3 regions of the Aquamicrobium ahrensii genome follow, and region 1 is predicted to be linked to each of the others. Evidence: riboswitches for the same ligand, from Rfam matches in the RefSeq annotation. Region 1 holds a riboswitch; each other region holds the start of a gene.
What was found. A riboswitch is a leader RNA that binds a small molecule or an ion and turns the genes downstream of it on or off. The one in region 1 is predicted to bind thiamine pyrophosphate.

Region 1 (7,214 bases):
CGCAAGGCCGGCGAACAGCCCGCCCGTCAGCAGAGGCCCCACCGGCAGGTTGGTGGCGGCGGCGAGGATGAAAAAGGCGATGGATGGCGGGATGATGTTGTCGAGAACCGCGGTGGAGGCGATGACGCCTGCGGCCCGCTCCGGCGTGTAGCCCGCCCCCGTCAGCGGCTTCATGAAGGTTTTGGAGCTGAACGCCGCATTGGCGATGGATGAGCCCGACACGCCGGAAAACAGCACGCTGGTCAAAAGCACCGTCTGCCCAAGTCCGGCGCGACGCTTGCCGACCATGGCGGCCGCGAAACGCACCAGATCGCCGGCGGCGCCTGAAATGCTCAGCAAGCCGCCAGCCAGCAGGAAGAAGGGAATGGCGAGCAGAAGATAGCGGCCGACGCCGCCGAGCAGCGAAAGCGCAAGCGCGGATTCCACCAGCGGGCTGCCGAAAGCAAGCGCGATATAAGCTGCAAGCACGAAGGCATGGACGAGCGGTGCGCCGACGACGATGCCGACGCCGATCACGATGAGGGCGGCGAGGCTGGATGGCAGGGTCGCCACCGACAGCCCGGCGAAGACAGTGGCGAGCGTTGCGAACGCAAGCGCCAGGCCCCCCATTAGCAATCTGGTGCGGCCTTCGGCGAAAAGAACCAGAATCCGCATTGCAAACCCGGCAGCACCCGCTGCTGCGAGTGCGGTGGGCCGCAGCCATTCGCCGAGGCCGAGCAGGGCGGAATGTCCACCCACCTCAAGCGCGGCCTTTGCGCCGGCGATAGCCAGCACTGCGCAAGCGGCAAGCGTGAAGGCTTCCGCCGCCGTCTCGCGCAGGGCGGTCCAGGGGCTTTTACGTGTGCGCGGGAAAAGCTCAATCCGCATTGCCAGCGCGCCATGGGCGACCATCGGGAAGCCCAGGCAGACGAGGAGCAGAAGCAGCCACACCATGGCCTCCTCGATGCCGAGGAAACCGCCGCCCAACAGATAGCGTTGCAGGGTGGTCGCCGTCACCGCCGCCAGCATCAGGCCGAGCACGACCCCGCAGGCGTGCCCAAGCGCGCGTTGCAAAAAAGCCGCCCAATGCCCGGCGCGTTTCATCCTAGCGCCACCAGCCATGGAAGTGATGAACCGGACCGCTGCCCTTGCCGATGGCGAGCGCGGCCGCGGCCTGCAATGCTCTATGCAGATACTCCCTGGCTTGCGCCACGGCTTCGGCAAGCGGCAAGCCGCGCGCCAGACCGGCCGTTATGGCCGCCGACAAGGTGCAGCCGGTGCCATGCGTGTTCGGCGTGTCGATGCGAGGACGCGACAGCCGCACCAGCGAATTTCCGTCGAGCAGGAGATCGGTGCTTTCCGGTCCCGTGCCGTGCCCGCCCTTGATCAACACAGCATCCGTGCCGGTGCGCAGAAGGATTTCGGCCTGCGCGATCATCTGCGTCTCGTCCTCGGCCAGTGGCATGCCGCTCAGCAAAGCGGCCTCGGGCAGGTTCGGCGTGATGATGACCGCTTGCGGCAGCAGCTTGGTGCGCAGCGCGTCGATGGCGTCGGGCTGCAACAGGCGGTCGCCCGAGGTGGCGATCATCACCGGATCGATCACCGGCCGCACATGATAGCGGCGCAGGCCATCGGCGATTGCCGTAATGGTGTCGATGCGCGAGACCATGCCGATCTTGGCCGCGCCGATCTCCATGTCGTCGTAGAGCGCGTCGATCTGGGCCGCGATCATGCCGGGGCTGATGTCCTCGACGCCGCGCACGCCTTGCGTGTTCTGGGCGGTGATGGCGGTGATGACGCTGGTTCCGAACACGCCGAGCGCCGAGAAGGTTTTCAGGTCGGCCTGTATGCCGGCCCCGCCGCCGCTGTCGGAGCCGGCTATGGTGAGCGCGATGGCCGTCATGGCCGGCCTCCCGCATCGTCCACCGCCGCGCGCAATTCGCGGGTGGCGGCGGCGATGTCATCGGCGCGGAAGATGGCGGAGATCACCGCGACGCCCGATGCGCCAGCCCGCACGGCTTCGCCCGCGCGCACCGTGTCGATGCCGGCGATGGCCCCGACCGGCAGGCCGGGTTTCGCCGCGCGCATGCGTGCGCGCAGGGTGCGGAAGCCGTCGAGCCCGACCGGCGCATCCGGGTTCTTCTTGGAAAGCGTTTCGAACACGCCGCCGATGCAGGCGTAGTCGATGGGCGCGGCGATGGCCGCGTCGGCGTCCGCCTCGTTCTTCACCGTCAGGCCGATGATAGCGTCGGGTCCGAGCAGGCGGCGCGCGGTTTCGGCGGACATGTCGTCGCGGCCGAGATGCACGCCGTCCGCGCCCCCCGCCAGCGCCACGTCCACGCGGTCGTTGACCAGCAGGGGCACGCCGACGCCGGCGAGGGCGGCGCGGATTGCTTCGGCCTCGGCGATCATCTGCCGCGTCGACGCGTCCTTGTCGCGATACTGGATGATGGTCGCGCCGTTGCGGGCGGCGATGCCGGCCAGAGCGGCCAGTTTTCCCACCGGGCGCAGGCTGCCGTCGATGATGGCGTTGAGCCGGTAATCAACCTTGTTCATGAGCTATCCTTGCATGCTGAAGAATGTGATCGCCGGAGAGGGCGGCCAGAGCGTCGAGCAGGGCAGGCTCGAAGCTGCCCGGACCGGATGCCGTCTTGCCGGCCATTTCGCACGCGACGCCGAAGATGAGCATGGCGGCGCTTGCGGCCATGAACGCATCGGTTTCGATGGCCAGGAAGGCGGCGATGAGGGCCCCCGACAGGCATCCGGTTCCCGTCACCATCGCAGCCAGCGGATGGCCGTTGGCTACCGAGAACGTCGCGCCGTTTTGCGCGATGCGGTCCTGCTTGCCGGTCCTGACCGCTACGACTCCAGCCGGTACGGAAAGCAGGTCGTATTCGGCTGCATTGGCGCGCAGTACCGCGGGGCCGCGCGTCAGCAATTGCTGCGCGAAGGCGGCGCGCGGCGGAGAGTAGTCGCAATGGGCGGGGTCCAGCGCCCATGGCCGCCCCCGTTCGGCCGCAACGCTCACCGCGATGCCGATAGCCTCGCGGCGCTGCGCATCCAGCGTGCCCAGATTGACCAGCAGCGCGTCGGCCCTGGCGACGAAATGCCCGACCTCCTCCGGCGAGGAAGTCATGGAAGGGATCGCGTCCAGCGCTGAAAGCCCATCGGCCACCAGCTTGGGAACCACGCCATTCATCAGGCAATGGACGCGGGGGCGTCGCCGACGCATCCCGTCCAGCAGATCAGACGCCCGCTCGGGAAGGGCCGCGCTCATTGCAGTTCCACCGCGATTTCCTCGACCGCAGGGGCTTTCCTGATCAGCCCGCTTTCCTCAAGGAATGCGCCGAAGCGGGCGTAGCGCGTCTGGTCGAGCGCGGAAGGCCGCTTGGCGAAGCGGGGCAGCGTGTCGATCCAGGCCTGCCGGTTCAGTTCGTCATCGAGGTCCGGATGCGCCTTCACGAACAGATTCCAACCCTCTTCGGGATGGTTGGTGAGGTGGATCGCGCCTTTTTCCACGGCGGCGAGGAAGCGCTTGAGGCGATCGTCCTTGACCAGTTCCGGCCTCGTGATGAAGATCAGTTCGTCATAGACCGGAATGCCGTGCTCCTCGGGGAAGAAGGCGCGACCTTCATGGCCTTCGAGCTTCATCTGGGTCAGCTCGAAATTGCGGTATCCGCCGATGGTGGCGTCCACCTGTCCGCTGATCAGCGACGGCGACAGCGCGAAATTGACATTGACCAGCTCGATCGTGTCCTTGTCCACTCCGGCATTGTCCAGCATGCGGCCGATGATGGCGTCCTCGAAGCCGGAGACGGAGAAGCCGATCTTCTTGCCTTCAAGGTCCTTCAACTCCCTGATCGGGCCATCGGCCAGAACGGTGAGCGTGTTGAGCGGGGTCTCGACCAGCGTGCCGAAACGCACCAGCGAAACGCCGGCGTCATGGTCGAGATAGAGGTTTGGCTGATAGTGGACGCCGATCTCGACCTTGCCGGAGGCGACGGCGCGCGGCACGATCGAAGGGTCGGCCGGCGGCACGAGCTCCACCTCCAGCCCGGCTTCATCGAACAGGCCGAGCTCTTTCGCCACCACCAGCGGCGCGTGGTCGGGATTGACGAACCATTCCAGCATCACGGTGAGCTTGTCGGCGGCGTGGGCTGCGCCTGCCGCGGCGGTGGAGAGCAGGAGCGCGAGCGCGCAGGTGCGGATCATTGCGGTTTCCTTTGTCGGATTGTGGAGGAGAAGTCGTCTTCCCGCGCCCATGGCGTGAGAAGCGGAGCGAGTGCGTCGACGAGCCGGCGCAACGCCAGAGCAAGAATGGCGATGATGCTCATGGCCGCGAACATCGTGTCGGTCTGCATGCGGGCGTTGGCCTGGACCATGACGAACCCGAGCCCGGCCGATGCGCCGACCCACTCGCCGATCACCGCTCCCAGCGGAGCAAGCGGCGCTGCAACCCTGAGGCCGGAAACCAGCGCTGGAAGCGCGAGCGGCATGCGCAGCAGGAACAGCGTCCGGCGGTGGGTGGCCGGGGTGAGCGCGGCGGCGTCGACGATCTCCGGCGGCGTGCGCCGCAGGCCGTCGGCGAAGGCGGAGGCGACGGGGAAGAAGATGATAAGCGCCGTCATCACCACTTTCGAGGCCATGCCGAAGCCGAACCACAGAACCAGCAAGGGCGCGATGACGAAGACCGGAAAGGCCTGCAGCACCAGCACCACCGGCCAGATTGCCCGCCCGAGGCGCGGAAACAGAGCCACGGCAAGCGCGGTGGCGATGCCGGCGAGCGCGCCCGCCACGAAGCCGGCGGCGATCTCGGCCAGCGTCACGAGCGTGTTGTCGAGAAGATAGAGCGGCTGCCGACGAAAAGCGGCCGCCACGTCGAGCGGCGCCGGCAATATGTAGCGTGGCGGGGCGAAGGCGACGACGATCACCTGCCATGAGGCCAGCAGCACAAGAGCGGTGCGCAACGCTGCCGGGACAGCCGACATGGCTCCGCCCTCCTAGAAGGAGCGTGGCGTCGGCGGGCGGACTTTGGATTTGAACGTCATGGCGATCTCCCGACTTGTCATCATGGAGATCCAGGTGTGCGAAGAATTGGCAGGATTGCCCGAAGGCCCTTGTTCCGTTCCTACGCCGGCATAACCCGGATCAGGTTCAAGGGTCTGGCTCATCGCCATCTCAGCGCCGTACAGCGCTCCCCTCGGAATGAAGCCATCTATGTTGCAGGTCGCCGGTGCTGTCAAGCACGCCGGGCAGCTTTGTCATCAACCTGTCCGGGACCTGTCATCGCGTTGTAATGTGCCGGGCCTAGCTAGCGGGCTCTTTCGACGCTTACGGAGAACCCGACATGCGAAGCCTGCTCGCCATCCTGACCGCAACCACCATACTGGTCCCGGCCGTCGCCGGCGCCGCCACGGTCTACCCGCTTGACCGCGCTACGATCCTCACCGCTTCGCCCTTCGACGTTAAGGTGGAGTTCGACGGCGTCGTCGCCGGCTCCGACGTCAGCGTCACCATCAATGGCAAGCCGGCCGCTGAAGTGCTCGGCAAGGAAGCCACCTTCATCGAGAAGGAAGACGGCGTTGAGGCTTCCGCCGTGCGTCTTGAAGGCGTCACGATCACGGAACCCGGCGTCTACACCGTCATCGCCAGGGCCGGCGATGAGGAAAAGACCGTGATGTGGGAAGTTTACGGCACCGCTGACGAGCCCAGAGCCAAGAACGTGATCTTCCTGATCGCCGACGGTCTTTCGGTCGCGCACCGCACCGCCGCCCGCATCATGTCCAAGGGCATGACCGAGGGCAAGGCCAATGGCCGCCTCAACATGGACGAACTGGACCGCATGGCCTTCATCGGCACCTCGTCCACCGAAGCCGTCGCCACCGACAGCGCCAACACCATGTCGGCCTATATGACCGGCCACAAGAGCGCGGTGAACGCGATCGGCGTCTATGCCGACCGCACCGAAGATCCGTTCGACGATCCGAAGGTCGAGACGCTGGTCGAGGCGCTCCGCCGCCAGACCTCGAAGTCGGTCGGCATCGTCACCACTTCCGAACTTCAGGATGCGACGCCTGCCGCGCTCTTCGCCCACACCCGCCGCCGCGCCGAGAAGGCCGCCATCAACAACCAGATCTTCGACCTGAAGCCCGATGTGATCTTCGGCGGCGGATCGGCCTATTTCCTGCCGCAGTCGGTTGCCGGCTCCAAGCGCAAGGACGACACCGACCATATCGAGGGCTTCAGGGAAGCAGGCTATACGCTGGCCACCACCAAGGGTGAGCTGGAGGCGGCAGCCGGCTCCAACACCGGCAAGGTGCTCGGCCTGTTCCATACCGGCAACATGGACACCACGCTCGACCGCGAGTTCCTGAAGAAGGGCACCGTGGAGAAGTTCCCCGAGCAGCCCGGTCTGGTCGACATGACGAAAGCCGCTCTCGGCCAGCTTTCGAAGAACGCGGAAGGCTTCGTGCTGGTTGTCGAGGCCGCCAATGTCGACAAGATGTCCCATCCGCTCGACTGGGATCGCGCCGTGGTCGACACCATCGAGTTCGACAAGGCCATCGGCGTCGCCCGCGAGTTTGCCGAGCAGAACCCCGATACGCTGATCGTCGTCACCGGCGACCACACCCATGGCGTCTCGATCATCGGTACGGTCGATGACGAGAAGCCGGGCGACGATATGCGCGAGAAGGTCGGCACCTATGCCGATGCCGGCTTCCCGAACTATGTCGACTCGGATGGCGACGGCTATCCCGACAGCGTCGATGTCTCGCGCCGCCTGTTCCTGGCGGCCAACAACGGCCCCGACCACTACGAGACCTTCCGTCCGAAACTCGACGGCCCGTTCGTTCCGGCCATTCAGGATGAGAACAAGAAATACATCGCCAACGAGGCCTACAAGGACGTTCCCGGCGCTGTTCTGGTGCAGGGCAACATCCCGCGCGACGGCGACACCGGCGTCCATGCCGTGGACGACGTGGTGCTTCAGGCTACCGGCCCCGGCTCGGAGAACTTCAAGGGCTATATGGAGCAGAGCGACGTCTACCGTGTGCTGGCCGACGCTCTGGCGCTGGGCGCAAAGCAGACGCAGTAAGCGCCTCGCCATCGGGAAACAGGCCCGGAGAAGCTCCGGGCCTGCATCCGTTTCCGTTCCGCGCAGGCTTTGCAAAGGAGGCTGCAATGAATTCCCGCAAGATCCGACGCCGGCAGATGCTGGGTATGGTGGGCGGCGC
Region 2 (7,214 bases), on a different contig from region 1:
CGCCGACGACGATCGGCGGCACCACAAGCACGAAGCCGGCTCCCGTATCGGTGGCGTATTCGAGCAGCGGGCGGCGCGCACCGGCGGGGCGCAGGGCGAGCGCGCGGCGCGCCATCACCAGCGCCATCGAAAGGGCGGCCGCCAGCAGCGCCGACGACAGCGCCAGCGCCAGACTGGTGAGCGCCGCGCGCTGCACCGCCGGCTCCAGAACGAGACGGCCAAGCTCGGCCTGCAAGCCCGCCGCCACCGTCGCGGCCATGGGGCCGGCGACGAACAGCAAGGCGAGCACGATCAATACGGCGTTGAGCGCCGCCTCCCCGGCTCCGACCGAGACGAAGCGGCGCGGCGCTACCGAAAGACTGGCCTCCGCCGTCGTATTGGCTCCCAGACGCGTCAGCGCGAAGACGATGGCCAGCGTCAGCGTCACCTGCAAGGTGGTCAGGGCCACGGCGCGGGCAGGGTCGAAATCGAAGCGCAACGCCTGATAGATCGCGACTTCCAGCGTGGTGGCGCGCGGTCCGCCGCCAAGCGTCAAAACGATGGTGAAGGATGTGACGCACAGCATGAACACCAGCCCGGCCACGCCCGGCAGCGCCTGACGCAGCACCGGCCATTCGATCAGCCTGAAGCCGGCCCGCGCCCCCATGCCGAGCTGGCTCGCCAGCCGCCACTGGTCCGTTGGAACCGTCTGCAAGGCTTCCACGAACAGCCGCACGCTGAGCGGCAGGTTGAAGAACACATGCGCGACGAGGATGCCGGAAAGCCCGTAAACGCCCGGCCATTCATCGCCGCCGAGCGTGGAGAACAGCCCGGCGAAATAACCGGCGCGCCCGTAGAGCGCCAGAACGCCGAGGGCCGCGACAAGAGCCGGCAGCGCCAGCGGCACGGCGAAGAGTTGCAGGATCAGGCCGCGCCCCGGAAAATGCGGGTGCCGCGCCAGCGCACGCGCCACGAACAACGCTGGCGCCACGGAGAGCAGCGTCGACAGCAGCGCCTGCCACAGCGTGAAACGCGCCACCCTCAGCATATAGGGATCGAAGGCGGCGACCGCGCCGGAGAGGTCGCGCACGCCTTCGGCCACCAGACCGGCGAAGGCGCCGCCGATCAGCAGCGAAATCGCCGCCAGCGCCACGATGCCGGCGGCGATGCGCAGGTCGCTTTGTGCGGAAACTCTCCCGGCGGCCAATTTGTCTTACCTGCCCATGACCGCCAGCCACTCATCCACCCAGGCCTTGCGGTTGTCGGCCACCTCCTGCGGGCTGAACTGCAAGGTTTTGGTCGGCTTCACGAGCTTGTCGAAGGCCGGGTCGAGCGGCTTGTCGGTCTTGCCGGCCGGGTACATCCACTGGGTTTCCGGCACCGAATCCTGAAAGCCCGGCCCGGTCATGAAGGCGAGGAATTTCTCGGCCAGCGGGTTCTTCGCCCCGGCAATGGTGATGCCGGCCACCTCGACCTGGAGATAATGCCCTTCCGCGAAGGGGGCGGCCTGATAACGCTCCGACTTGTCGGCGATCATGTGATAGGCTGGCGAGGTGGTGTAGGACAGCACCATCGGCGCTTCGCCCTTCGTGAACAGCCCATAGGCCTCGCTCCAGCCGGGCGTCACCGTCAGCACGCGGCCTTTCAGCTTCTCCCACGCCGCGCCCGCCTCCTCGCCATAGACCGAACGCACCCACAGCAACAGGCCGAGGCCCGGCGTCGAGGTGCGCGGGTCCTGAATGACGATCTTCTGCTTCTGGTCCCCCTCGACCAGCTCCTTGAGGCTCGACGGCGGCTCGGGCAGCTTTTCGGTGTCATAGACCACGGCGAAATAACCGTAGTCGTAAGGCACGAACATGTCGTCGTTCCAGCCGCCCGGAACGTTCGCTTCCGGCGTTGCGCCATGGGCCACGAACAGTCCCGTGCCCCACGCCTCTGCTGTGAGGTTTGTGTCGAGCCCGAGCACGATGTCGGCCTTCGTGGACGCGCCTTCCAGCTTCAGCCGGTTGAGCAGGGCCACGCCGTCAGCCACGGAGACGAAATCGACCTCGCAGCCGCATTCGGCCTCGAAATTCTTCTTCACCTGCGGGCCGGGGCCCCAGTCGGCGGTGAAGCTGTCATAGGTGTAGATGGTGAGCTTGCCTTGCGCCGAAGCGGGCGCGACGGCGAACAGCGCGGCGACAGAGAGGACGGATAGAAGCAATGTGCGCATCGGCGCCTCCTTGGTTTCGTGGTCAGGGGGTCGAGGCGCCGGATGTCCGACAGCTTCTAATCCCTCCGCCGGTACAAGCCGGATCAGGTTCGGCGGGTTGGCCTGAGCCTCTCAGCCGGGCCGCGAAGAACGCGTCCGGCACCCCGTTAGAGCATATCCAGAAATAGGGCCCCCGACGGCGGGAAGCAAGAGAGGCGGCGCTCTTCCGTTCCATTGAAGGGACTGCTAATGCCCCTCCCATGAGCCGATACACAATTCTTCTCGGCGGCGAGCTTGTCCGCACGCCCGCCCTTGAGCGCCAGATCGCCGGAACGCGAATCATCGCCGCCGATTCCGGCATTGGCCACGCCGAGGCCCTCGACATTGTGCCGGAGCTTTGGGTTGGCGATTTCGATTCCGCTCCCCAGATGCTGCCGGAGCGTCTGAAAGCTGTGCCAAAGCGGGAATTCCCCTCGGACAAGGACCGCACCGACGGTGAGCTGGCGGTGGACATCGCGCTCGAACAGGGGGCGAGCGCGCTTGTGCTGGCCGGTGCGTTCGGCGGCGCGCGCGCCGACCACAGTTTCCTGCACATGACGCTGGCGCTGCGGCTGGCCGAGATGGGGATCGACGTGATTCTGACCAGCGGCGCGCAGGAGGGCCGGCCGCTGCCGCACGCACCGGTGGAATTCGATTATGCCGAGGGCACGCTGTTTTCGGTTCTCGGTTTTTCGGAGCTGGCCGGGCTGACCGTGACCGGCGCGAAATGGCCGCTCGACGCCGTCACCGTGCCGTTCGGCTCGTCGCTGACCATGTCGAACGAAGTTTTGAAGTCGAACGCAACTGGCGGGCGGCTTCGTATCGACCTTGCGCGGGGCCGCGCCCTGCTGGTCGCCCATCCGCTTACCGGAAAGGACGGCTGACATGGCCCCGCCGCTTCTCAATCTTGCCGGCATCCGCCTCACCTTCGGCGGCACGCCGCTGCTCGACGGCGCGGACCTTACTGTCGGCCCCGGCGACCGCATCGCGCTGGTCGGCCGCAACGGCTCCGGCAAGTCGACGCTGCTGAAGATCGCCGCCGGGCTCGCCGAGGCGCAGGACGGCGAGATTTTCCGCCAGCCCAGCGCCACCATCCGCTATTTGGCGCAGGCTCCCGACATGGAAGGCTTCGCCACGGTGCGCACCTATGTCGAGGCGGGGCTGGGACCTGCCGACGACCCTTATCGCGCCACCTATCTGCTCGAACATCTCGGGCTTACCGGTGAAGAATCCCCGGCGGAGCTGTCCGGCGGCGAGGCGCGCCGCGCCGCGCTCGCCCGCGTCATGGCCCCGGAGCCCGACATATTGCTGCTCGACGAGCCGACCAACCATCTCGACCTCAACGTCATCGAATGGCTGGAGGAAGAGCTGATCCGCTCCTCCTCGGCGCTGGTGGTCATCTCGCACGACCGCCGCTTTCTCGAACGCGTGTCACGCGCCACCGTCTGGCTGGATCGCGGCCAGACACGCCGTCTCGACCGAAGCTTCGCCAATTTCGAGGAATGGCGCGACCAGATCCTGGAGGAGGAGGAGCGCGACCAGCACAAGCTCGGCCGCCAGATCGCGCGCGAGGAGCACTGGCTGCGCTATGGCGTGACCGCCCGGCGCAAGCGCAATGTGCGCCGTCTCGGTGAATTGCAGACGCTGCGCCAGCGCCACCGTAGCCACAGGGGCGTGGAAGGCGCGGCCACCATGGTGGCGAGCGACGCCGCCGAATCCGGGAAACTGGTGATCGAGGCAAAATCGATCTCCAGGAGCTTTGGCGATCTGGTCGTGGTCCGGGACTTCTCGACCCGCATCCAGCGCGGCGACCGCATCGGCCTTGTCGGGCCCAACGGCGCGGGAAAGACCACGCTGCTGAAGATGCTGACCGGCGAGCTTGCGCCCGACACCGGCAGCGTGCGCCTCGGCGTCAATCTGGAGATCGCCACCCTCGACCAGAAGCGCGAGGCGGCCGACCCCAATGAAACGCTGGCGCACTATCTCACCGACGGGCGCGGCGAGAGCCTGGTCGTCAATGGCGAGCAGCGCCATGTCGTCTCCTACATGAAGGACTTCCTGTTCAAGCCGGAACAGGCGCGCACGCCGGTGCGCGAGCTTTCGGGCGGCGAGCGCGCGCGCCTGTTGCTGGCGCGCGTGCTCTCGCGCCCGGCCAACCTGCTGGTTCTGGACGAGCCGACCAACGATCTCGACATGGAGACGCTGGAACTGTTGCAGGAGCTCGTGGCGGGTTTTGCCGGCACGGTCATCCTCGTCAGCCACGACCGCGACTTCCTCGACCGCACCGTGACCAGCGTGATCGTCCCCGACGGTGACGGACGCTGGATCGAATATGCCGGCGGCTATTCCGACATGCTTTCCCAGCGTGGCGCTTCGAAACTGGACGATCGCAAGCTGCGCACCCGCACCGAGGACACGCCCGCCGCGAAAACGCAGGAACCGACGAAAACCGCGTCGAAAAAGCTCTCTTACAAGCAGAAATTCGCGCTTGAAAATCTCCCGAAAAAGATCGGGACGGTAACCGAGGCGATCAACCGGCTTGAGGACCAGATCGCCGATCCGGGTTTCTACGACCGCGACCCCATCGGCTTCCAGAAGACCATCGCCGCCCTCGACAAGGAGCGGGCGGCGCTGGCCGCAATGGAAGAGGAATGGCTGGAGCTGGAGATGCTGCGCGAGGAACTCGAAGGGTAGAGCATTTCCCAGCAAAAGTGTGCAGCGGTTTTGCGTTCGGAAATACGGCTAAAACAAAGAGATGGAACGGTTCTGCCGATTCTGTGGAAGCCCTACCGGCGACCGACCGCCGGGCTCGCCAACCTCCGTATCGCCCGCCATGGCCGTCCGTCGATGGCTGCGAGGCCAAGGCCGATCAGCGCCATGCCGGCCAGATGGCGCGGCGTCAACACTTCGTCCAGAAACAGGAACCCCAGCAGAATGGCGCTGACCGGCACCAGGAAGGTGACCAGCGCCAGATTGCTGGCCCCGGCCGAAGCCAGCAGCCGGAAGAACAGCACATAGGCAAGCGCTGTCGACAACACCGCCAGACCCGCCACCGCGCCGAGCGCGGCGGGACCGGGCATCGACAGCTCCCACGGCCGGTCGACCAGCAGCATCACCGGAACCAGCAGAACGCTGGCCGCCGCCACCTGCCCTGTCGCCGTCACCAGCGGCGGCACGCCCATGGCGCGGAAGCGCCGTCCGTAGATGCTGGCCAGCGCATAGGAAACGGTGGCCGACAGGCACATGAGCTGCGCCGTGACATGGCTGCCGAGCGCCTGCACGGCGTCGAGCCCGACCATCACGGCGACTCCGAAAAAACCGATCAGGACGCCGATGAGACGGTTGCCCGTCATCTTCTCGTCCGCCGTCAGGAAATGGGCGAACAGCACGGTGAACAGCGGCGTGGCGGCGTTGAGGATCGAGGCGACGCCCGAGGCGATGTGCTGCTGGCCGCCGACGATCAGCGAAAACGGAATGGCGTTGTTGAGGAGGCCAATGCCGAAGAACGCGGCCCATATGCGCCGGTCCGAGGGCAGTTTCAGCCCCATGATCCGGAGCAGGCCGAGCATCAGCACCGCCGCCAGGGCGACCCGCCCGACGACCACCGTGAAAACCGGCAGCTCCTTCACCCCGACGGCATTGAAGAAGAAAGAACCGCCCCACAGGATCGACAGGAAAACCAGCGTGGCCCATTCGGCCGTCGTCATCGGACGGTTGGTCACGGTTTCATTCGACATCGCTCACCTCACCGCGGTGACAATGCCGCACATCGCCGCCGCCCTCGACCCGATTCCTGACGCAATCGATGCTATTTGCGGCTATTTCCGGCAAAGGCCGCGCTGACGCCAAGCCCGATGAACAGCGCGCCGCTGACATAGCGCTCGAAGCGCAGATAGGCGCGGCTTTGCCGCAGCCGGTCGCCCAGCGCGCCCGCCGCGAAGGCATAGCACCCGTCGCTGACAAAACCGAGCAGGGTGAACACCAGCCCCAGAAAGGCGATCTGCATGGCCACATGCCCACGCTCCACCTCAATGAACTGCGGCAGGAAGGCGAGGAAGAACAAGGCGGTCTTGGGATTGAGCAGATTGACGACGAAGCCGTCGCGGAAAAGGCGGCGATAGCTGTGCGGCTTCATCTTCATGTCCGGACCGGCCTCCGCGTCGCGGCCGAAAATCTTCTTCAGGCCCAGCCAGATCAGATAGGCCGCGCCCGCATATTTCACGATCGAGAACGCAATCGCCGACGAGGCGAGCAGGGCGGAGAGGCCAAGCGCTGCGGCGGCCACATGGATCAGCGTCGCGGAGTGGATGCCGAGGTCGGAGACCATGCCCGCCTTGCGGCCCTGGGCGACGGAACGTGCGACGATGTAGAGAACGGCAGGGCCGGGAATGATGAGCAGAACGACGGCCGCGGTGATGAACACCGCAAGATTGGCGAAACTCGGAACAACGATCTCCATGACACCCCTTCCCGGCCGACTCGCGGGCGAAGCCATGCAGGCCGCCCCATAAAGGACACTCTGACACCTTGATAGGGCATCGGAGCAATCCGAAAAGCCGCATACACTTTTCGGTTTGACGCTCAGAGCAGCGGGCGTTCTGACAAACACACCCACGCTGATCCAGCTTCGTTTCCTTGGCCGCATTTGTGCATCGTCAGACGATTCCGTCTGACTGCAAAATGCTCTAGCCTGCGGTCTTCGCCTGCCAGGCCTTGATCGCCTCATCGAACACCTTGCCGCCCGGAATGCCCTTTTCCATGGTGAGCAGGGCGCGGCGGCCCGATTTGTAGATCACCGGAACGTCGATCCATTCCTGATTGCGCAACAGCGACAGGTTGGCGTCCTCGTCGGCCTTGGTGTCGTTGAGCGCGACGAGGAAATAGCCGTCGGCGATCTTGGCGGGGATGCCGATCAGCGGACTGCCCGCATCCTGCTCGGCAGCCTTCAGCGCGATGCGCAGCAGGCCGTCGATACCGCCGCCCTCGAAGCCGCTCGGCGTCAGGA
Region 3 (7,214 bases), on a different contig from region 1:
AAGGATGTGAGGATCCCAAAACAACCAGGATGTTGGCTTAGAAGCAGCCATCATTTAAAGAAAGCGTAACAGCTCACTGGTCTAAATAAGGGTCTTTGCGCCGAAAATGTAACGGGGCTCAAGCCATACACCGAAGCTTAGGGTTCGTCGCAAGACGAGCGGTAGCGGAGCGTTCTGTAAGCTGATGAAGCCGCACCCGTGAGGGGCGGTGGAGGTATCAGAAGTGCGAATGCTGACATGAGTAACGTAAGGGGAGTGAGAGACTCCCCCGCCGAAAGTCCAAGGGTTCCTGCTTAAAGTTAATCTGAGCAGGGTTAGCCGGCCCCTAAGGCGAGGCCGAAAGGCGTAGTCGATGGGAATCACGTTAATATTCGTGAGCCTGGAGGTAGTGACGGATCGCGTGTATTGTCAGGTCTTATCGGATTGATCTGGCAGTGAAGCGGTCCCGGGAAATAGCTCCTCCTTATAGCCCGTACCCGAAACCGACACTGGTGGACTGGTAGAGTATACCAAGGCGCTTGAGAGAACTATGCTGAAGGAACTCGGCAAATTGCACGCGTAACTTCGGAAGAAGCGTGACCCTTTTGCGGGCAACCGTAAGAGGGTGGCACAGACCAGGGGGTAGCGACTGTTTATCAAAAACACAGGGCTCTGCGAAGCCGCAAGGCGACGTATAGGGTCTGACGCCTGCCCGGTGCCGGAAGGTTAAGAGGAGAGGTGCAAGCTTTGAATCGAAGCCCCGGTAAACGGCGGCCGTAACTATAACGGTCCTAAGGTAGCGAAATTCCTTGTCGGGTAAGTTCCGACCTGCACGAATGGCGTAACGACTTCCCCGCTGTCTCCAGCATAGACTCAGTGAAATTGAATTCCCCGTGAAGATGCGGGGTTCCTGCGGTTAGACGGAAAGACCCCGTGCACCTTTACTATAGCTTTACATTGGCATTCGTAGTGACATGTGTAGGATAGGTGGTAGGCTTTGAAGCCAGGGCGCCAGCCTTGGTGGAGCCACCCTTGAAATACCACCCTTATTACTATGGATGTCTAACCGCGGCCCGTTATCCGGGTCCGGGACAATGTATGGTGGGTAGTTTGACTGGGGCGGTCGCCTCCTAAAGAGTAACGGAGGCGCGCGATGGTGGGCTCAGAACGGTCGGAAATCGTTCGCTGAGTGCAATGGCATAAGCCTGCCTGACTGCGAGACTGACAAGTCGAGCAGAGACGAAAGTCGGTCATAGTGATCCGGTGGTCCCGCGTGGAAGGGCCATCGCTCAACGGATAAAAGGTACGCCGGGGATAACAGGCTGATGACCCCCAAGAGTCCATATCGACGGGGTTGTTTGGCACCTCGATGTCGACTCATCGCATCCTGGGGCTGGAGCAGGTCCCAAGGGTATGGCTGTTCGCCATTTAAAGCGGTACGTGAGTTGGGTTCAGAACGTCGTGAGACAGTTCGGTCCCTATCTGCCGTGGGTGTAGGAATATTGACAGGATCTGTCCCTAGTACGAGAGGACCGGGATGGACGTATCTCTGGTGGACCTGTTGTGGCGCCAGCCGCATAGCAGGGTAGCTATATACGGACGGGATAACCGCTGAAGGCATCTAAGCGGGAAACCCACCTGGAAACGAGTATTCCCTGAGAACCGTGGAAGACGACCACGTTGATAGGCCGGGTGTGGAAGAGCGGCAACGCTTGAAGCTTACCGGTACTAATAGTTCGATAGGCTTGATCGTTCTCATTCCTTATGTTCATCAAACCCAGCGCTAACGCATGAGCGGCCCTTCGGGCCTATGCTCCGCGAGAGCGCCGGAAAACCGGCGACGCGCAGTCGCGCTTGCGGGCCTTGCCCGAAGCGGCAGACCTCGCTCGCTAACAACATCAGCACAAAACAGCTTCTCAGATAACATGCGCTTTGCCGACCTGGTGGTCATGGCGGGGCGGCTGCACCCGTTCCCATTCCGAACACGGCCGTGAAACGCCCCTGCGCCGATGGTACTTCGTCTAAAGACGCGGGAGAGTAGGTCGCTGCCAGGTCTGCAAAACGCATGAAAATCTTCTCCAGATCACACAGAACAGAACAATTTACTGATTGAAACGCCGCCCTTTGGGGCGGCGTTTTGCGTTGTGGGCACGATCCGGTGGTTTCGCCCCCACCCTGCGGGGAAGTGAAGGCAAATCAATTTGCCATTTAACACCGAAACCGTGCGGCCCTTTGTTTGAGGCGTACGGGGTGACAGACCGGTGCTTATTTCCTACAGAGAAAGCTCACCAAGGGGAGCCCCGGCAAGGGGCTGAGAGACCGCTGGCGCCAGCAGCGCGGTGACCCTTCGAACCTGATCCGGATCATGCCGGCGAAGGGATGGCGATTGTCAATGCTGTCTTTCGTCGGTCTCCTTGCGAGGCCGCTCATGCCTGAAACCAGTTTGAACAAGCGGTCTCGCTGCCCTCCACGTAAGGACAGCAAGATGACAGAACGCCCCAGCGAAATGCTCCGGCTTGAAAGCGGGTCGCTCTGGATGAAAGCCATCGGGTGCAGTTTCGGTCGGGAATTGTTCGCGGGCGAAATGCCGACCGAACTGATGGTATCTTCCCACCTGGCGCAGGACCATCACTTTCCCGACAGCTCCCTGAGCCTGGTTCATGCCCAATGAATAGACCACCTGCGTACGGAACTGGATCGTACTGGCCCAGCCGAACCGGAAAACAGCCGGGATTTCTTTTGATGGCCGGCGAGGCTGGAACCGGCCTTTTTCAACGTAACTACCGGAAGGGAGAGTGAAGATGGACGTTTTCGAACGGTTGAAGTTGGCGGCGGAGGTCGACTGGAGGAGCTATGTCGAGCACAAATTCGTTCAGCAACTTGGGGAGGGCACGTTGCCGCAAGAAGCCTTCCGCGCCTATCTGGTGCAGGATTATCTGTTCTTGATCCAGTTCTCGCGCGCCTGGGCTCTGGCGGCGTACAAGAGCCGCACCATCCCTGAGATCAGAGCGGCGCAGGCGGGCCTGGCTGGCATACTCGACGAGACCGAGTTGCATGTGCGGCTGTGCGGGCGCTGGGGACTTTCGCCGGAACAGCTCCATTCAGTGCAGGAGCATCAGGCGACCGTAGCCTATACCCGTTTCGTGCTCGATTGCGGCGCTGCAGGTGATCTGCTCGACCTGCATGTCGCGCTCGCCCCTTGCGTCATCGGCTATGCCGAGATTGGTAAAGCGCTCGCTCCGCAGGGCGTCGAGGCGCTGGGGGACCATCCTTATCGCGAGTGGATCGGCGAATATGCAGGCGAAGCGTTCCAGCAACTCGCCATCGGTTCGCGCAAGCTGCTTGACGATCTGGCTGCGCGCTCGATGACGGAACGCCGCTTCGGCGAACTGGCCATTCTGTTCGGCAAGGCCGCGCGACTGGAAGCGGATTTCTGGCAAATGGGGCTGGATGCCGTCGCCGGATAGGGCAAAAAAGGCGACATTGGCGGACCGGAAATGTAGCCGTTTTTGATTGTTCCGACGCACGTCCAAAGTGTCAGAAGACCCTTGCGCCCCTGAATGGATGCGGAGCGCCATAATGAAGAAACCTCCCCGGCTGCACCCCGACCGGGGAGGTTTTCATGTTGGGTGCTTGTTCAAGCGATTCCGGCCCGCCTTTACAGGATGACCACCTTGGAGCCGGGGCGCACGCGCTGGTAAAGGTCGACGACATCCATGTTGAGCATGCGGATGCAGCCGGCCGACACGGCCTTGCCGATGCTGGTGGGCTGGGTTGTTCCGTGAATGCGGTAGTAAGTATCCTTGCCATCCTTGAACAGGTAGAGCGCCCGGGCGCCCAGCGGGTTGCCGGGGCCGCCTTCGACGCCGTTCTCATATTTCTTGTACTGCTCGGGAGCGCGGGCGATCATGGAGTCGGTGGGACGCCAGCGCGGCCACTCCTGCTTCCATGCGAGATCCGTCACGCCGCTGAAGCCGCGACCGGCTGCGCCAACACCAACGCCGTAGCGCAACGCCTTGCCGTTGGCCTGCACGAGATAAAGAAAACGGTTGGCCGGATCGACGACGATCGTGCCCGGCGCGTGGTCGCTCCGATAGTCGACCATCTGGCGGTGATATTTCTCCGGAATAGCCGACAGATCCTCATTTGGCAGCGGAAAGCGCTCATTCGGGCGCGGGCCAAGACGGGGCGGCGTAACCGGGGACCGGGCCTGTTCGATGGAGGCAGGCGTCACCGCGGGCGCAGGAGGCGTGGGCTGCAATCCCGGCGGCGTCGCTATCTCCGAAGAGGTGGTGGTGCAGGCAGCCAACCCCATGCAGGCAAGGAGCGCCAGTACCGTCAAAGCGCGTCGTGCCGGCCCGTCCGTTGCGTCGGTCATTGCCTGAAATCCTTCGTGTCAGTTGCTGTCGCGCTCACGCGCGTCGGAAATAACCTGCCTGAAGCCGGCCTCGTCGAGCGCGGAGGCGACGAGAAAGGGGCCGATCAGGAAAACCGGCGTGCCTGCAAGGCCGAGCGCGTCGGCCTGTGCGCCATGACGGCGCAACAGTGCGGTGATCTCGGCGTCTCTGGCCTTCATGTCGCGTTCCAGCCTGACCATGTCTACCCCTGCGCCAGCCACGGCCTTACGCATCTTGTCTTCCGGCACCCTGCCACCCTCGATGGTCATCATGGCATGATGAGCATCGCTGTACTTGCCCTGATAGTGGGCCGCCAGAGCCAGCTTCGCGCCGTAAATTGAGGCGGAGCTGAGGATCGGCCAGTCCTTGTAGACGAGGCGGACCTCGCCATCCTGTTTCACGGCCTTGTTCAGCGGTCCCATGGTCTTCTTGCAGAAAGGGCAGTTGTAGTCGAAGAAATAGACGATAGTGACATCGCCCCTGGCGTTGCCGGCTTGCGGGTCGGCCGGGTCGTTCAGGATCATCTCGGTGCTGAGGCCGTCTTCTTCGGAGGCCCGGGCGTCTGTGATCCAGCCGGGCGCGGCCGCCAGCGCAAGCAGACCCAGCGCTGCGCGTCGGCTGAGGGGCGCTGCGCCATAGGCTTCACGGGAACGGGTGTTTGCGAATTGCTGCATGATCCGCGGTGGGTTTGTCGACATGGCAGGCGGCCTCGATTTCAAATGATCGGGCCGACAGGGTTTCGTGGACCTTAAGGCAGGCTTAACCGCGAAAGAAAAGACCACGATAGCTTAAAAATTGCGGTGTTGCCGGCAGCGCACAGCTGCCGCTTGGGCAAGTGGCGGCATTTTCTTAAGTTTGCCTTAAGGCCCCGGCATGAGGCAATGAAGCTTTCGCGTCACCTGCCGGCAGGTGGCGCGGCGAACGGAGAAAAGTCCGATGCGTTCCCTGCGAACCCGACTCTTCGCAATATTGATTCTGATCACCGGGCTGGTGTGGCTGTCGGCCGTGGCATGGATATTCCTTTCCACCGGCGCGCAGCTTGAACGCGTGCTCGATGCGCGACTGATGGAAGCGGCGCGCATGGTGAACTCGATGGTCACAAGACGGGCGCTGGGCACAGGCGGAGAGATCGCGGTTCCCCGAATCGAGATGGAGCCGCATGAAGCCTATAACCGCCAGCTTTCCTGCCAGATCTGGTCGCTGGACGGCGCGCTGATCAGTCAGTCCGAAGGCGCACCGGAGGCCAGGCTGTCGGAGCATGCGGAAGGCTTCTCCAACACCGTCCTCAATGGCGAGACCTGGAGGGTCTATACGGTAGACAACCCGGAAGCGGGCGTGCGGGTCATGGTCGGCGATCGCGTCCATTTCCGTGATCATCTGGTCAACAGCGTCGTTTTCGGCTTGCTGTTGCCGGCGTTGCTCATCCTGCCGGTGCTGGCCGGTCTTATCTGGCTGAGCGTTGGGCGCGGGCTGACGCCGCTCAGCCGCATTGCCGGAGAACTGTCACTGCGGCCCGCATCCGATCTGCACCCCATCGAAGCCGACGGCGCGGTCAGTGAATTGCAGCCGGTGGTGAAGTCGCTCAACGCACTGTTCCGGCGCGTTTCGGAAGCACGCGAGCGAGAGCGGGACTTTATTGCCTACGCCGCTCACGAACTGCGCACACCTATGGCAGGGCTGAAGACACAGGCCCAGATCGCGCTTGCATCGGAAGAGCCCGCGATCCGGCAGAACGCGCTTTCCCAGATCGTGGTGGGCGTCGACCGGACAGGCCGGCTGGTGCGGCAGTTGCTGGATGTCGCATCGCTTGAAAGCGGTGCCGCTTCGGTAATGGAAGACCAGCTCAATGCGGGGCAGATACTGACATCCGTGGCCGACGACCTCACTGCCCATCAGGGCGGCGCAGTCCTTATCGATCCGGCTTTGCACGCCCTTCAGTTGAGCATGCCGGCGGAGCTTTTCCGGCTGGCTGCGCGCAACCTGATCGAAAACGCCTTGCACCACTCGCCCGAGGGGGGAAATGTCGCCTGCGGTTTTTCGGAAGCGGAGGGCGAAGTGGCCATCTGGATCGAGGATGAAGGGCCGGGTATTCCCAACGAAGAACTGGCGCGCGTGACGGAACGGTTCTTCCGGGGCCGCTTTCGCTCCGCCGTGGGAAGCGGGCTGGGTCTGAGCATTGTCGAAACGGCGCTGGTCCGCGCCGGTGCGAGACTGGAATTGCGCAACCGCAGGGAGGGCGGGCTGGCCGCAGGCATCGTCATTCCCGCGCGCAGCGCGCGGATGCTGGCGGCCGCTGCGTGATCCGGGGCATTGTCCGCTTCTCGCCGGATCGGGTCGCGCTCCAGCACGAACTGCCCCAAGCTTTATTCCTGCAATTTCCGGATACCCGTCAGCAGCGCCTCGCGCGAGATTTCTCCCATGTGGACAGCGCGTAGGCGTCCGTCCGCGCCGACGAACAGGGTCGCCGGCAGGCCGGGCGTGGTGTAATGGCGCGAGAAGCGACTGAGCCCGTCGAGCAGCACTGGATCAAGGCTCAGCCCCTCCCGTTCGAGATAGGACCGCACGGCTCCCTCGTTTTCACCCTGATTGACGAACAGGAAGGCCGCATCTTCGCTGGCTGCCGCGACATCGGCCATCATCGGCATTTCGCGCCGGCAGGGCGGGCACCATGACGCCCACAGATTGACGACCATCGGCTTGCCGGAACGCGCCGAAGGGGTGATCTCGTCGCCGTTAAGCGACGTGTAGGAACCGGGCGGTAGCGGGGTCGGCGGCACGCCAGCCGTAAGCTGGATGACCAGCGTGGCCATGAAGGCGGCGGCCGCCGCCGGAAATGGC

Region 2: another riboswitch for thiamine pyrophosphate. It lies ahead of thiB (thiamine ABC transporter substrate binding subunit); the one in region 1 lies ahead of ABID44_RS03650 (ABC transporter permease).
Region 3: another riboswitch for thiamine pyrophosphate. It lies ahead of ABID44_RS14315 (TenA family protein); the one in region 1 lies ahead of ABID44_RS03650 (ABC transporter permease).

The regions. Positions count from the first base shown of each region.
Region 1 is NZ_JBEPMN010000002.1:153,947-161,160, forward strand. Features, by position in the region: gene ABID44_RS03625 (TRAP transporter large permease subunit) at 1-1,101, opposite strand, end outside; gene thiD (bifunctional hydroxymethylpyrimidine kinase/phosphomethylpyrimidine kinase) at 1,085-1,882, opposite strand; gene thiE (thiamine phosphate synthase) at 1,879-2,535, opposite strand; gene ABID44_RS03640 (hydroxyethylthiazole kinase) at 2,522-3,256, opposite strand; gene ABID44_RS03645 (ABC transporter substrate-binding protein) at 3,253-4,191, opposite strand; gene ABID44_RS03650 (ABC transporter permease) at 4,188-4,967, opposite strand; TPP riboswitch at 5,088-5,190, opposite strand; gene ABID44_RS03655 (alkaline phosphatase) at 5,327-7,075, shown strand; gene ABID44_RS03660 (hypothetical protein) at 7,162-7,214, shown strand, end outside.
Region 2 is NZ_JBEPMN010000005.1:147,182-154,395, reverse strand. Features, by position in the region: gene thiP (thiamine/thiamine pyrophosphate ABC transporter permease) at 1-1,186, opposite strand, end outside; gene thiB (thiamine ABC transporter substrate binding subunit) at 1,193-2,191, opposite strand; TPP riboswitch at 2,235-2,347, opposite strand; gene ABID44_RS09215 (thiamine diphosphokinase) at 2,431-3,093, shown strand; gene ABID44_RS09210 (ABC-F family ATP-binding cassette domain-containing protein) at 3,095-4,903, shown strand; gene ABID44_RS09205 (DMT family transporter) at 4,996-5,946, opposite strand; gene ABID44_RS09200 (LysE family translocator) at 6,018-6,668, opposite strand; gene ABID44_RS09195 (hypothetical protein) at 6,895-7,214, opposite strand, start outside.
Region 3 is NZ_JBEPMN010000012.1:51,860-59,073, reverse strand. Features, by position in the region: rRNA gene ABID44_RS14325 (23S ribosomal RNA) at 1-1,732, shown strand, start outside; rRNA gene rrf (5S ribosomal RNA) at 1,919-2,033, shown strand; TPP riboswitch at 2,261-2,376, shown strand; gene ABID44_RS14315 (TenA family protein) at 2,465-2,650, shown strand; gene ABID44_RS14310 (TenA family protein) at 2,781-3,446, shown strand; gene ABID44_RS14305 (L,D-transpeptidase) at 3,638-4,357, opposite strand; gene ABID44_RS14300 (DsbA family protein) at 4,376-5,050, opposite strand; gene ABID44_RS14295 (ATP-binding protein) at 5,313-6,677, shown strand; gene ABID44_RS14290 (prolipoprotein diacylglyceryl transferase family protein) at 6,740-7,214, opposite strand, start outside.